Linked DNA regions of Alloyangia pacifica. The protein of the gene in region 1 interacts with the protein of each later gene in a pairwise test. Links are inferred from orthologs where the notes say so. Each region holds a gene or a part of one and is shown on either strand. Other genes may lie near its edges.

Evidence for each region. Proteins that work in one complex are often made in the same cells at the same time.
Region 2: the proteins of grxD (region 1) and CEW88_RS05770 interact in binary tests that used the Escherichia coli proteins (3 or more experiments, as listed by UniProt). The link is inferred for Alloyangia pacifica from one-to-one orthologs.

What each region holds. Positions count from the first base shown.
Region 1 is NZ_CP022189.1:1,845,604-1,852,559, reverse strand. What follows is about bases 1-2,676. They hold grxD (Grx4 family monothiol glutaredoxin), read right to left. Parts: upstream 1,684-2,676; coding sequence 1,318-1,683; downstream 1-1,317. Other genes in these bases: xth (exodeoxyribonuclease III), read right to left, coding at 2,121-2,676; CEW88_RS08855 (BolA/IbaG family iron-sulfur metabolism protein), read right to left, coding at 1,754-1,996; CEW88_RS08865 (GNAT family N-acetyltransferase), read right to left, coding at 796-1,296; map (type I methionyl aminopeptidase), read left to right, coding at 39-788. In the rest of the region: more of xth, read right to left, coding at 2,677-2,930; CEW88_RS08845 (DUF6749 family protein), read left to right, coding at 3,260-3,595; CEW88_RS08840 (DUF6902 family protein), read left to right, coding at 3,681-4,754; CEW88_RS08835 (DMT family transporter), read left to right, coding at 4,751-5,629; alaS (alanine--tRNA ligase), read left to right, coding at 5,780-6,956. UniProt on the Escherichia coli protein: Monothiol glutaredoxin involved in the biogenesis of iron-sulfur clusters.
Region 2 is NZ_CP022189.1:1,194,244-1,201,493, reverse strand. The notes cover bases 1,617-4,586. They hold CEW88_RS05770 (BolA family protein), read right to left. Parts: upstream 3,246-4,586; coding sequence 2,988-3,245; downstream 1,617-2,987. Other genes in these bases: msrB (peptide-methionine (R)-S-oxide reductase MsrB), read right to left, coding at 4,329-4,586; CEW88_RS05765 (DnaJ domain-containing protein), read left to right, coding at 3,318-3,944; CEW88_RS05775 (DUF4177 domain-containing protein), read left to right, coding at 2,541-2,957; CEW88_RS05780 (benzoate/H(+) symporter BenE family transporter), read left to right, coding at 1,617-2,239. In the rest of the region: CEW88_RS05785 (GTP-binding protein), read right to left, coding at 1-927; more of CEW88_RS05780, read left to right, coding at 1,064-1,616; more of msrB, read right to left, coding at 4,587-4,811; CEW88_RS05755 (anti-sigma factor), read right to left, coding at 4,903-5,595; CEW88_RS05750 (sigma-70 family RNA polymerase sigma factor), read right to left, coding at 5,592-6,095; cobaltochelatase subunit CobS, read left to right, coding at 6,363-7,250. UniProt on the Escherichia coli protein: Transcriptional regulator that plays an important role in general stress response. Has many effects on cell morphology, cell growth and cell division. Acts by regulating the transcription of many genes, including dacA (PBP-5), dacC (PBP-6), ampC and mreB.

The DNA of each region.
Region 1 (6,956 bases):
TCCGGCTAGTCTGCGCCCTCGCAACGTGGGATTTGCAGATGACGATCAACGACATGGACGACCTTGCCGGGCTGAAGGACATCGGCCGGATCGTCGCGAACGCCCTGCAGGGCATGGCGAAGGCGATCGAGCCGGGCATGACGACGCTGGAGCTCGACGAGATCGGCCGCGCGATGCTCGAAGCCGAGGGTGCGCAATCGGCTCCCGAGACGAGCTACAACTTCCCCGGCGCCACCTGCATCAGCATCAACGAGGAGATCGCCCACGGCATCCCCGGTCCGCGGGTGATCCAGCGCGGCGATCTGGTGAACATCGACGTCTCGGCCTCGAAGGCCGGGATCTTTGCCGACACCGGCGCGACCTTTCGGGTGGCGCCGGTGAAAGCGCCACTCGACCGGCTGTGCCGCGATGGCAAGAAAGCCATGCAGATCGGCATTGCACAGGTTGGCGCGGATCGGCCTCTCGCGGGGATCGGCGCGGCCATCGGGCGGTTTGCCGGCAGCAAGGGCTACACGCTGATCCGCAATCTCGCCAGCCACGGTGTCGGCCATTCCCTGCATGAATACCCCGAAGAGATCCCTACCTGGCCCGTGCGCGGCGAGCGGCGGCGGATCACCAAGGGGCTGGTGCTCACCGTCGAGCCGTTTTTGTCGATGGGAGGGCAGTGGGCCAGCGAGGGCGAGGACGGCTGGACGCTCTACAGCGAGCCCTGCGCGCCGGTCGTGCAATACGAGCACACGGTGGTCGCGACCGAAACCGGCGCGCTGGTGGTCACCCAGCCGGGATGACCCGTGTTCAAGGCGTTCGTTCGAAAAAGCGCAGGTGCGGCAGCGCCACGTCCGGGATGGGCTGGTAGGGGCCGCGCTCGACAAAGCCCAGCTTGGCGTAGAGGTGGCAGGCGGCAGCCAGCGTCTTCATCGTGTCGAGCCGCAGAAGCGGCGCACCGGCGGCGCGGGCGCGGGTGGCCAACTCTTCCACCAGCTGAGCCGCGAGCCCTTGGCCGCGCGCCTCGGGGGCGACGTAGACCCGCTTGATCTCGGTGCTGCCGTCGGGCAGCCGCTGCGACATGGCGCAGCCGACCGGGGCGCCCTGGCGCTCGGCCAGCAGAACGGCGTCATGCTTGCCGGGCAGGGCATCCAGCAGCTCGTTGTATGCGGGGTCGGGATAGAAAAGCGCAACCAGCGCCGGGGCGGCGGGATGGTGGGCGCGCAGGTCCTCGCGGTAGGCGAGGCAGAGCGCACGCACGGCGGCGAAATCCTCGGGACTCGCCGCCGTGCGGAGGGTGATCTGGGTCACGTTTGCAGATCCGGACGCGGATCAGGCGTTGGCTTCGCGGATCTTTTCGGCGGCATCCTTGTCGTAGGTCACGCCGCTGGTCTCGAACAGCGTGTCGAGCTCGCCCGAGAGGGTCATCTCGGTGATGATGTCGCAGCCGCCGACAAATTCGCCCTTGATGTAGAGCTGCGGGATCGTCGGCCAGTCCGAGTAATCCTTGATGCCCTGGCGGATGGCGTCATCGGCCAGCACGTTCACGTCGAGGTAGTCGACGCCCATGTAGTTGAGCACGCCTGCGACGCGGCTGGAGAAGCCACATTGCGGCATGGTCTTGGTGCCCTTCATGAAGAGCACCACGTCGTTCGCCTTCACCGTTTCTTCGATACGGGTGGTTGCGTCGGTCGTCATCTCTGTCTCCTGTCTGCGCGCGCCGCCCGGCAGGGGCGCGGCGTGGATGTCTAATCTTGCTGTGTGTGTCTTACTCGGGGGCCTTGGTGGTGAGCGCCAGCGCGTGCAGCTCGCCATGATTGCCGTCCATCTTGCCCTTCAGCGCGGCGTAGACGGCGCGCTGCTGCTGGACACGGTTCTGGCCGCGGAAGCTTTCGTCGATGACCTCCGCGGCATAGTGATTGCCGTCTCCGGCGAGGTCGGTGATGGTGATCTTGGCCTCGGGGAAGGCGGCGCGGATGAGCTGTTCGATCTCCGTCGCTTCTATTGCCATGTGGGCGGACTCCGCTGTCAGACTGTTCTACTCAGATGTAAGACGGGCGCCGCGCGGGTGCAAGCGCGGGCCATTTTCTTGGCTTGGTTCGGGGGCGGAACCGGGACGGACGAGGGGGCGGGGCTCAGAGATCCAGCTCGACCCAGACCGGCACGTGGTCCGACGGCTTGTCGCGGCCGCGGATGTCGCGGTCGATGCCGCAGTCGGTCATCAGGTCGGCGCAGGACGGCGTCATCAGCACGTGGTCGATGCGGATGCCGTTGTTCCGCTGCCAGGCCCCGGCCTGATAATCCCAGAACGAATAATGCCCCGGCCCCTGCACTCGGGCGCGGAAGGCCTCGGTGTAGCCGAGGTTGAGGATGCGGCGGAAGGCGTCGCGGCTCTGCTGGAGGTAGAGCGCGTCGTTCTCCCAGGCCTGCGGCTTGGCGGCATCCTCGGCCTGAGGAATGATGTTGTAGTCGCCGGCCATGAGGGCGGGGGTCTCGTCGGCCAGAAGCTGCTGCGCGCGCGCGTGCAGCCGGTCCATCCAGTCCAGCTTGTAGCCATACTTGCCGTCCCGGATCGGCTGACCATCGGCGTCGAACTCCACCGGGTTGCCGTTCGGCAGGTAGAGCCCGCAGAGGCGCAGGGCCTCCTTCTCTCCCACCACGGTCGCCTCGATCCAGCGCGCCTGCTCGTCGCTGTCGTCGCCGGGCAGGCCGCGGCTCACGTCCTCGAGCGGGTGCTTGGACAGGATCGCCACGCCGTTGAAGCTCTTCATGCCGTGGGTCTCGACGTTGTAGCCGCGCTCCTCGAAAAGCTCGTGCGGGAAGGCCTCGTCGACCGACTTGATCTCCTGCAAGAGCGCGACATCGGGCTGCGCTTCGTCGAGCCAGTCCGTCAGCGCACCGACGCGCGCCTTGATGCCGTTGATGTTGAAGGTGGCGATCTTCATCTGGAGCCCTCCGGAAGTTGCGCCAGCTATCGCGCAAAGCCGGCTGAGGGACAAGTGCGGCGGGCCGGATTCGCGGGTGATTCGGCGGCCGGCACCGACGATTCGTCGCCAATTCTGTGATTTGAATGACGCAGCGGAAACTATCCCCAGAAAAGAATCTTCTGTGGGGAAGAGAGATTGTCGCGCGAAGCGACGAAATTGTAAGTCATTGTTTCTGTGAAGAACTCCTGTATTAATCTACCTTAACAAGAAACCATATTGCCTGAAGCAATCATCGCAAGAAACCCTGAAGCACGTTTCTCGTGTCAATCCAACCAGGGAGAACTTCCATGACTGCTCAACTCAAGCAATTCGTGACCGCAGAAGCGCAGCACCGTGTCGAGGCCGATATGTTCGGCGGCGAGGGCTGCGCCATGTTCACCTCGGGCGCGGCGCCTGCCGAGGCCGAAACGCTGCTCGGCGGCGGGATCGAGATGTTCACCTCCGGGGCAGCACCTGCCGGCGTCGAGATCGCCTCGGGAGAGGGTGCGGCGCTCTTTACTTCGGGCGCCGGGCCGGTGACCGCCGCGGGCGAGGCGGTCGGTCTCTTCACCTCCGGCGCTGCGCCGCTGCGCTCGGAGCTCGGCGCCGGCGACGCCACGGCGCTCTTCACATCGGGCGCCTGAGCCCGTCGCGCACGGGCGGGCACCGTCTTGGTGCCCGCCTGTCCCTTGCCTGTTTCCCGCACGCCCGCGCAGAAAGGCCCTCCGCATGTCCAATGTCATCGCCCTCCACCCGGTGCCGCGCATCGCCGACCCGGACACGCGCATCGCGGCGCTGATCGCCTGTTTCGCGCAGCATCGGCGCAGCGAGGAGGATGTGTTCTGGCTCAAGGAGAACGCCGAGCTGCTCAACATCCTCGACTGCACCGGCGCGGCGACATGGGCCGGGATCGGCCCCCGGGCGCTGCTGCCGCATGTCGAGTTTTATGCCAGCGCAGAGGCGCGGCTGGCCTTCTTCCCGCAATACTACCGCTTCCTGCTGTCCATGGTGCTCGATCTCGAAGACCTCGGCATGCCGGGCGAGACCGGGGCGCGCATGGCGCAGAGCATAGCCGCGTCCGCTGCGCCCGGCGCAGAGCTGTCGGATCTGCAGCGCATGGAAGCGCGGCGGCTGCTGGCGCGGCGGGGGGTCTCCGGTCCGGCCGATCTGGGCCTCGAGGACCGGCTGCGCGGCTTCTGCGCCCGGCCCGGTATCTTTGCGCTGCCGAATAAGAAGGCCGCCTACGAGCTTACCCATATCGTGTTCTACCTCAGCGAATACGGGCGCCGCGATCCGCGGCTGGAGTCCGAGGCACTGACCAGCCTGCACTTCGCGGGCAACCTTGCCTTTCTCGAGCAGAACTCCGACCTGCTGGCCGAGGTCTGCATTGCGCTGCGCTACGCTGGGGAGCTGCCGCCGCCGCTCTGGACCGGCTGGCTGAGCCGCGAGACGCAGCTTTTCCATGTCGACACGGACCCGCAGGGCCCGCTGCAGGACGGCTACCACGATTTCCTCGTCTGCAACTGGCAGCTGGCCTTGGCAGGAGAGGAGCCCTTTCGCAAGCCACTGGAGCCGGGGCGGATGCACTTCGATCGGGCGCCCCGGCGGATGGCGCCGCTGCGCGAGCTGTCGCGGGCGCTCTTTGCGATGAAGGGGCGGCGCAGCGCCGACTGGACGGTGATGCGCCGCCGCATGGAGGGGGCGCTGCCGCCCGGGGTGATCGACCTGCTCGACCTCATGGCCCGCGAGACGGCGCATTTCGACGCCTTCTTCGAGGGCTTCGCCCGGGCGGGCCGGGCATGAGGGCCGCGCTCGCCGGCGCCGCGCTGGTCGCGCTCTACACCGCGCTCATCGCCGCTGCTGACGGGATCACCAAGCTGATCGCGGGAAGCTACGCGGCGCCGCAATTCCTGGCCGTCTCCTCGGCGCTGGTGCTGCTCTTCGCGCTCTGTGCGGCGCGGCGGCAGGGGTCGCTGCGCGCGGCGCTGGGGGTGCAGAGCCGGGGCACCATGGCGCTGCGATCGCTGCTGACCGTGCTTGCGGCGATCGGCTTTTTCCAGGCGTTTCGCCTTCTGCCCTTCGCCGACGTCTTCCTTTTCATCGGGCTGATGCCGCTCATCGCCGCCGCGCTCTCGGGCGTGGCTCTCGACGAGCCGGTGCGCCCCGCTGCCTGGCTGGCGCTGGCGCTCGGTGCGTCGGGCCTTCTCGCCCTTGTGCCCGAGGGCCGGGCAGGGGTGGATGCGGGGCATGTCTGGGCGCTGCTGGGGGCCGTTTCCGGAACCGCGTCGATGGTCGCCGCCCGCGCCATTGCGCGGCGCGAGCGCAAGCCGCTGGCACAGGTCTTCTGGCCCAACCTCGCGCTGGCGCTGGTCATGGGCGTGGCGCTCCCTTTCGTCTGGCAGCCAATGCCGCTGGCCGACTGGCTCTGGGTCGCGGGCTACGCGCTCTTCCTTTTCGGTGCGCGTTTCGTCTCGGTCGAGGCGTTGCGGCTGCTCCCGGCCTATGTGGCGACACCGCTGATGAACCTGCAGTTCGTCTGGATGGTGGGCATCGGGGTTTTCGGCTTTGGCGAGATGCCCGGCGTCGGCGCCAGTCTCGGCGCGGCGCTGGTGATCGGCTCGGGTCTCTGGCTGGTGGCCGACGAGGCCCTGCCGGCACGGCGGCGACTGCGGCTCTAGACCAGACGTCGCCGCGTCGGTGCCACATCTGATCGGGACAGAACGCAGCTCCTCACGCCGATCGCGCTTTTCGCGGGCGGCTTATGGACAGGCGCGGGATGGGGAGATACACCCGTCCGGAACCCGCAGACGAGGCGCAAGAGAACACCCATGCCCACGCTGAACGACATTCGCTCGACGTTTCTGAACTACTTCGCCAAGCAGGGCCACGAGATCGTGCCCTCGAGCCCGCTTGTTCCCCGCAACGACCCCACGCTGATGTTCACCAACTCCGGTATGGTGCAGTTCAAGAACTGCTTCACCGGGGTGGAGAAGCGCGATTACAAGCGCGCCACCACCGCGCAGAAATGCGTGCGCGCCGGCGGCAAGCACAACGACCTCGACAACGTGGGCTACACCGCGCGGCACCACACCTTCTTCGAGATGCTCGGCAACTTCTCCTTCGGCGACTACTTCAAGGCCGAGGCGATCCCCTTTGCCTGGGAACTGGTGACCAAGCATTTCGACATCTCGCCCGAGCGGCTCTACACCACCGTCTATCACACCGATGACGAGGCCTTCGAGCTGTGGAAGAAGATCGGCGTGCCGGAAAGCCGGATCATCCGCATCGCCACCTCGGACAACTTCTGGCAGATGGGGCCGACCGGCCCCTGCGGCCCCTGCACCGAGATCTTCTTCGACCATGGCGAGAAGTTCTGGGGCGGCCCTCCGGGCTCGCCCGAGGAGGATGGCGACCGCTTCATCGAAATCTGGAACGTCGTCTTTATGCAGAACGAGCAGTTCGAGGACGGCTCGATGCGCGCGCTGGACATGCAGTCGATCGACACCGGCATGGGCATCGAGCGGGTCGCGGCGCTGTTGCAGGGCACCAACGACAACTACGCCACCGACCTGATGCGCGCGCTGATCGAGGCTTCGGCCAATGCCACCAGCAGCGATCCCGACGGTCCCGGCAAGACCCACCACCGGGTGATCGCCGACCACCTTCGGTCGACCTCCTTCCTCATCGCTGACGGCGTGATGCCCAGCAACGACGGTCGCGGCTACGTGCTGCGCCGCATCCTGCGCCGGGCCGCGCGCCACGCGCACCTCCTGGGCGTGCAGGATCCGCTGATGCACCGCCTCGTGCCCGAGCTGGTGCGCCAGATGGGCGAGGCCTACCCCGAGCTGCGCGCCGCGCAGCCGCTCATCGAAGAGACGCTGAAGCTCGAGGAAACCCGCTTCCGCCAGACCCTCGACCGCGGCCTCAAGCTGCTCGACGAAGAGCTGATCGGCCTGCCCGAAGGGGCCGAGCTGCCCGGCGCCTCGGCGTTCAAGCTCTATGACA
Region 2 (7,250 bases), 650 kb from region 1 along the record:
TTCCGCCAGCCAGTCGGGCCGCGTGGCGATCCAGAAATGCCCCTTGGCCCGGATCACCCCCGGCAGCGGCCCGTTCAGCACCGCGTGGATCTTCTCGGGCACGAAGGGCCGCCGCGCCCTGTAGACGAAGGAGGACACGCCGTATTCCTCGGTCTCGGGCACGTGGTCGGCGAACCCGTAGAGTTCCTTGGCCCAGAGCGGGTGCGCGTGTGCCGTCTCGAAATCGAAACGCCCGGTGCCCATGATGCGGCTGGGGTCAACGCGGCCATAGTCGGCCTCGACGATCTCGGCATCGGGGTTGAGCGCGGTGATGATGAGCCGCGCCGCAGCCCGCGCATCCTCGCCCGCAGTCGCGACCTTGTTGAGCACCACCACGTCGGCGAACTCGATCTGATCGACCAGCAGATCGACCAGCCTGCGCTCATCCGTCTCGCCGAGGCTCTCGCCGCGGTCGGCAAGGAAGTCGTGGCTGGAATAATCGCGCAGCAGATTGGCGGCATCGACCACCGTCACCATCGTGTCGAGCCGGGCGATGTCCGACAGGCTTTCGCCCGCCTCGTCGCGGAACTCGAAGGTGGCGGCGACAGGCAGCGGCTCGGAAATCCCGGTGCTTTCGATCAAGAGGTAATCGAAGCGCTTCTCGGCGGCGAGCCGGCGGACCTCGGTCAGCAAGTCGTCCCGCAGGGTGCAGCAGATGCAGCCATTGGTCATCTCGACCAGCGTCTCTTCGGTCTGCGACAGATCCGCCCCGCCCTCGCGCACGAGATCGGCGTCGATGTTCACCTCGGACATGTCGTTGACGATGACCGCGACGCGGCGGCCCTCGCGGTTGTTCAGCACCTGGTTCAGCAGCGTCGTCTTGCCCGCCCCCAGAAAGCCCGAGAGCACGGTGACGGGAAGGCGCGGATCGACGGCAGGGGTGGACATGGGCGGGCGCTCCTGATTCGTTACGTTATAACGTTTCAAATACCTCACCCCCGGCGCCGCTTGCAACCCTGCCCCCGGCTTGCCAATCGGCGGCGCCCTGCCTAAGGCGTTAAAGACGCAACGTTAAGGACCGACCATGGCACGACCCTCCGGACGACCCGGGCCCGACCTGCAGAACGTGACGACCGGGGCCATGGTGGCGATCGTCGGGGTGTTCAGCTCGTTCCCGATCGTGCTGCAGGGGCTGACGGCAGTGGGCGCGAGTCCCGAACAGGCCGGGGCCGGGCTGGCGGCGGCGGCGATCTCGATGGCGATCGCGGGCATCGTGCTGGCCTGGTGGCGCCGCGAGCCCGTCTCCTGCGCCTGGTCGACCCCTGCCGTGGCGCTGCTCGCCGTCTCGCAGCCGCTCGCGGACGGTTTCGCCGGGGCGGTGGCGGCCTTCATCGTGGCGGGCGGGCTGATCACGTTGGCCGGGCTCTGGCCGGCGCTGGCGCGGCTGGTGACCTCGGTGCCGACGGCGCTGGCGCAGGCGATGCTCGCTGGCGTGCTGGCAGGGCTCTGCATGGCGCCTTTCCGCGGGCTTGCCGAAGCGCCCGAGGTGGCGCTGCCGATCCTGTTGAGCTGGTTCGTCGTCGGGCGGGTGAAGCGCATCCTCGCAGTGCCTGCCGCGGTATTGGCGGCGTTTGGGGTGACGCTCTGGGCGCATGACTTCTCGTTGCCGATGACCGGAGGCTGGATGAGCCACCCGGTGTGGGTCGCCCCTGTCTTCTCGCTCGAGGCCGTCTTGAGCCTCGGGGTCCCGCTCTTCGTCGTCACCATGGCCACGCAGAACATCCCTGCCGTCGCGGTGCTGCGCAGCTTCGGCTACACGCCGCCCCCGGGCCCCCTGCTGGCGGGGGTCGGCGGGATCTCGCTGCTGACCGCACCCTTCGGCAACCCGGCGACCTGCCTCGCGGCGATCACTGCCAGCATGTGCGCCAATGCCGACAGCCATCCCGATCCCTCCCGGCGCTATTGGTCGGCGGTGATGGCCGGGGTTTTCTACAGCCTTTTCGGGTTCTTCGCCGTGGCGGTGACCGCCGTCGCCGCGCTTGCCCCGCCAATGACGCTACAGGTGCTCGCGGGCGTGGCGCTGTTGCCGGTCTTTGCGAGTTCGGCAAGCGGCGCGCTGCAGGCCGAGCAGAGCCGCGAGGGCGCCGCGGTGACCTTCCTCGTAACCGCCTCGGGCATCACCCTCTGGGGGCTGGGCGCGGCGGTCTGGGGGCTGGTGCTGGGCGGTATCGTGCTTGCGGTGCGGCATCGGAAAAGCTGAACATTCGCTGCGGGTTATCGCCTCGGTTGCAAAATGCGCGCCGCCCCTTTCAATGCCGCGAAAAGTGCTTAGCTCGAGTCGCTGTCGGGGCACCGTGAGGCCGCGATCCCGCCCCCAGCATTGTTCGGGGTCACGGGGAAAGTCATTTGTTTCGGGCTATTCTTCCCGATTTCATGACGCAACCGGGAGATGCGCTTCGGCGTGCTCCCGGTCTTTAACCCGGTCTTTACTTGCCGCCCCCTGCGCCTTACCCAATTGTTGAACATTGCGGTTCAGCGAAAAGGGAAAGGGGCGCGTCACGATGAAAACCCATGAGTACAAGGTGATCCCCGCCCCCACCAAGGGAGAAAAGGCCAAGGCCGCCAAGGGCCCCGAGGGCCGCTTCGCCGTGTCCATGTCGCGGCTGCTCAACGAGATGGCCGAGCAGGGCTGGGAGTACATCCGCGCCGACATCCTTCCCAGCGAAGAGCGCAGCGGGCTGACCTCGACCCAGACGGTCTGGCGCACGCTGCTGGTCTTCCGACGGCCGGTGCCGCAGGCTGCTGCGGTCACGCCCTTCCGGCACGAGCCGGTGGTCGCCGCGGTCGCGCCGCCGCCGGCCGCGCCCCTGCCCGCCGCGCCCGAGGTGACGGCCCCCGAGCCGGTTGCGCCCGAGCCTCTCGCCGAGGAGGAGGCCTCCGACAGGCCCGCAAAGAGCGACGCCGACAAGGTGAACTGACACGACCCGGCCGGTCGCGCCGCGCGCGGCTCAGCCCTGCAGGTCCAGCGACAGCGCGTGGATCGCGCCCACCAGGTCGCTTCCCAGCGCGGCATGCACGGCGCGGTGTCTCTGGATGCGGCTCATGTCGGCCAGCTCCGCCGCGCGCATGCGCACGTGAAAATGGCTCTCGCCGCCCTCTTGGTAGCCGGCATGGCCCACATGCTTTTGACTTTCGTCGAGAACCTCCAGTTCCGATGGGTGGAAGGCCCCTCGCAGCCGGGTTTCGATCTCGTTCGCTCGCGACATTTTTGGCTCCTGCCTCTTCAAACTCGGTCAGGATTGTCTAAACTCCCTCGTCCGAGTCGAAAAGGTGAGACCATGAGCAGACCCGACCCCTTCGGTTTCGACATGTCGATTAAGTCGGCTAAGAAAAAGAACCCGCGTGGCCGGCGCGGCATGACCGGCGAACAGGAGACCTCCACCCGCGTGTGCGAGCACGAAGGCTGTGAGGAACCGGGCAAGTTCCGGGCGCCCAAGGCGCCGGACGTGCTCGATGAATTCAAGTGGTTCTGCAAGGATCACGTGCGCGAATACAACAACCAGTGGAACTTCTTCCACGGCAAGACCGAGGCCGAGATGAACGCTCAGGCCACGTCGGACAAGGTGTGGGAGCGCAAGACCAAGGACTACCGCGACCCCGAGCAGCGGGCCTGGGCCCGCCTCGGCATCGAGGACGCGCATCAGGTGCTGGGCGCCAATGCCACGCGCAACCCCGGCCGCAAGGCGCCGGGCGGCGGCCGGCGACTGCCGCCGACCGAGAAGCGCGCGCTCGAGATCCTCGAGGTCGAGAGCGCCGAGACCAAGGCCGACGTGCGCAAGGCGTACAAGAAGCTGATCAAGGTGCTGCACCCGGACATGAACGGCGGCGACCGCTCTCAGGAAGAGCAGTTGCAGGAAGTGGTCTGGGCCTGGGACCAGATCAAGGACAGCCGGAACTTCAAGTGATTTACGGGCCCCGCGGGGCCCGTTTTCGCGAGGGCTGCCCTGCAAGGTCGCGGACCCTGCGCTGCGCCGCTGATGGCGCTCCGAAGGAGCCCTCGAACGCCGCCCCCAAATGCACAACCCAAATGCACAACCTATTGGTGTGAAATTCTCGACACATGCCCCAAGGTTGTGCTAGCCTCCTCGTGTCGGACGCTTTTCGCGGCCGATTGAAGGCGACGCGAGCTCCCTGTCGTGTCCACTCACGGACCAAGTCGGCCTGCACACCGCTCCCCCTGGTTGTGCAGGCCCCTTGGGACGCGAGTCCCCGCAGCCTCCGCACCCGACCCGACCGGCGCACCCGGCCGGGTCGGGATCCATCACGGAAACGCCGCCTGTTCGCCGTGTCTAGCCCTGCCCTTGTGCTGTCTTACCCGGCACGAAATGCAGCGCGATGCCGTTGATGCAGTGCCGTTTTCCCGTGGGCGGCGGACCATCGTCGAAGACATGCCCCATGTGCGAGCCGCAGCGGCGGCAGTGGCACTCGGTACGCGTCATGAAGAACGAGCGGTCGGCCCTCAGCCCCACCGCGTCCGGCAGCGCCTCGTAGAAAGAAGGCCAGCCGGTGCCGCTGTCGAATTTCGCCTCCGAGCTGTAGAGCGGCAGATCGCAGCCCTTGCAGTGAAACAGCCCGGCGCGCTTTTCCTTGTCGAGCGGCGAGCTGAAAGCGCGCTCGGTGCCCGCCTCGCGCAGCACCTTGTACTCTGCGCGTGTCAGGCGGCTGCGCCATTCCTCGGGGCTACGGGTGATCTCGAAACGCGCTTCGGCGCGGGCCCGCCCGCGCCATGCCAACGTCGCCGCGAGACCCGCGAGGACTCCTCTGCGTCTCATGGTCTCCTCTCCTCTTCCTCCATTTCCAGAGATGCGCCTCCGACCCGACCGCGGTCAAGCCGCGGGCTGTCACACCGCCGTGACACCGCCCTCACCGGGGCGAGAGCTGCCCCAGCGCGATGACCGGGCCGGTGGGACGCCCCGTGGCAGACCCCCCCGGGGGCTCCTCGGAGAGTGCAATCGTGGCCCCGGGGAGCTGGCTCCGAAGCGTCGGCGCCACCGAAAGCGACGTCACCGCCTCGGCCCCGAGCACCCCCAGAGAGACCGGCGCGCCTGCGCTGTCCGACAGGAGCCACAGTTCCAACGCCCGGTCCAATGGAGCCTCGCCGGTCTCGCGCGTCACCGTCAGGCTCTGGTCCCGAGGCGCGTAGTCGGCCCGCAACGCGATCCCCTGCGCCTCCGCGACCAGCCGGGCCTGCAGCTCGGGCCCGGCGCTGCCCGGCGTCAATACGCCCGAAACCAGCGCCGCCCAGGCGATCCCCGCCGCCGCCACGGCCCCGAGAAGGTAGGGCAGCACCTGCCGCCAGAGCGCCGCACGGGGCGGACCATGGGTCCGCGCTTCGATCTGCGGCCAGAGGTGTTCAGGCGGCGTGACCTCGGCGATATCGGCGGTGAGCGCGGCGAAGCAGGCCTGCCAACTGGCCACCTCCCGGCGGAGCCCGGCGTCGCGCGCCAGCAGTCCCTCGAAATCCCGACGCTCGGGCTCGGGCAGCAGACCCAGCACGTATTCCGCCGCACTCGCCTCCACGCCCTCGGGCGGGTCCGGCTGCGGCGGGCCGCTCATCGGCTCAGGCAATCCCGCAGGGCCATCAGACTGCGCCGCAGCCAGGTCCTGACGGTGTTGAGCTTGACCCCGGAGGCCTCGGACAGCTCGGCATAGGTGGCCCCCTCGAGATAAGCGCGGCGGACCATCTCGGCGCGATCGGGCGGCAGTTCCTCCATGCAGAGCGCCAGCGCCGCCGCCTCCGCCCGCGCCTCGGCCTGCTCGGCGGGGCCCGGCGCCGGATTGGCAAGCCGCTCGTCAAGCTCGATCGGCTGCACCGCCCGCTCAACGTCGCTGCGGCGGCGGCGGTCGACGGCGGCGTTGCGCGCCATCGTGATCAGCCAGGTCATCGGCGAATAGCCGTTCACCCGGTAGCTGCCGGCATTGTTCCAGAGCTTCACGTAGGTGTCCTGCAGCGCCTCCTCGGCCTGGGTCCGATCCTGCAGCACCCGGAGGCAGACGCCGAAGAGCTTCGCCGAGGTGCGCTCGTAGAGCCGTGCAAAGGCGGCACGGTCGGCCATGGCGACGCGCGCGATCAGATCCTCGAGATCGGAATGGGGGGAACTCGCCACGTACCGCGCCTGCCTTTTTTCCGTACTGTTCATAGAGTAGTGCCCGATGCGGCGGCGGCGCAAACACAAACCGTGGCAATTTCACCTTCGCCCGCGCGGCGCCCGCGACGCCCTGCCGGGCCCGCGACAAAGCCCGCCGCCGCCCCCTTGCCCTTGCCCGCGATATGGGGCACGACGGTCCACGAGAATTTCTAACGACCGGACAGGGGCACGACCATGGCGGATGGCACGATCGACATCAATGCGAAACCCACCGAGGAAATCTCGGTCCGCGAGGTGTTCGGCATCGACACGGACATGGTGGTGCACGGCTTCCCCGACCGCACCGACCGCGTGCCGGATCTCGACAGCACCTACAAGTTCGACCCCGACACCACGCTGGCGATCCTCGCGGGCTTCCGCAACAACCGCCGGGTGATGATCCAGGGCTACCACGGCACCGGCAAGTCGACCCACATCGAGCAGGTCGCCTCGCGCCTCAACTGGCCCTGCGTGCGCGTCAACCTCGACAGCCACATCTCCCGGATCGACCTGATCGGCAAGGACGCCATCAAGCTGGTCGACGGCAAGCAAGTCACCCAGTTCCAGGAAGGCATCCTGCCCTGGGCGCTGCGCAACCCCACCGCCATCGTCTTCGACGAGTACGACGCGGGCCGCGCCGACGTGATGTTCGTGATCCAGCGCGTGCTGGAGACCGACGGCAAGCTGACCCTGCTCGACCAGAACCAGGTGATCACGCCGCACAAGTACTTCCGCATCTTCGCCACGGCGAACACCGTCGGACTCGGCGACACCACGGGTCTCTATCATGGCACCCAGCAGATCAACCAAGGCCAGATGGACCGCTGGAGCCTGGTCGCGACGCTGAACTACCTCAGCATCGACGCCGAGGTGAACATCGTCCTGTCGAAGGCGCCGCATTACAACAACGAGAAGGGCCGCAAGACCATCCGCCAGATGGTCACCGTCGCGGACTTCACCCGCCGCGCCTTCATGAACGGCGAGCTCTCGACCGTGATGTCGCCCCGGACGGTGATCGCCTGGGCCGCCAACGCCGAGATCTTCCGCAACGTGGGCTATGCCTTCCGCCTGTCGTTCCTCAAC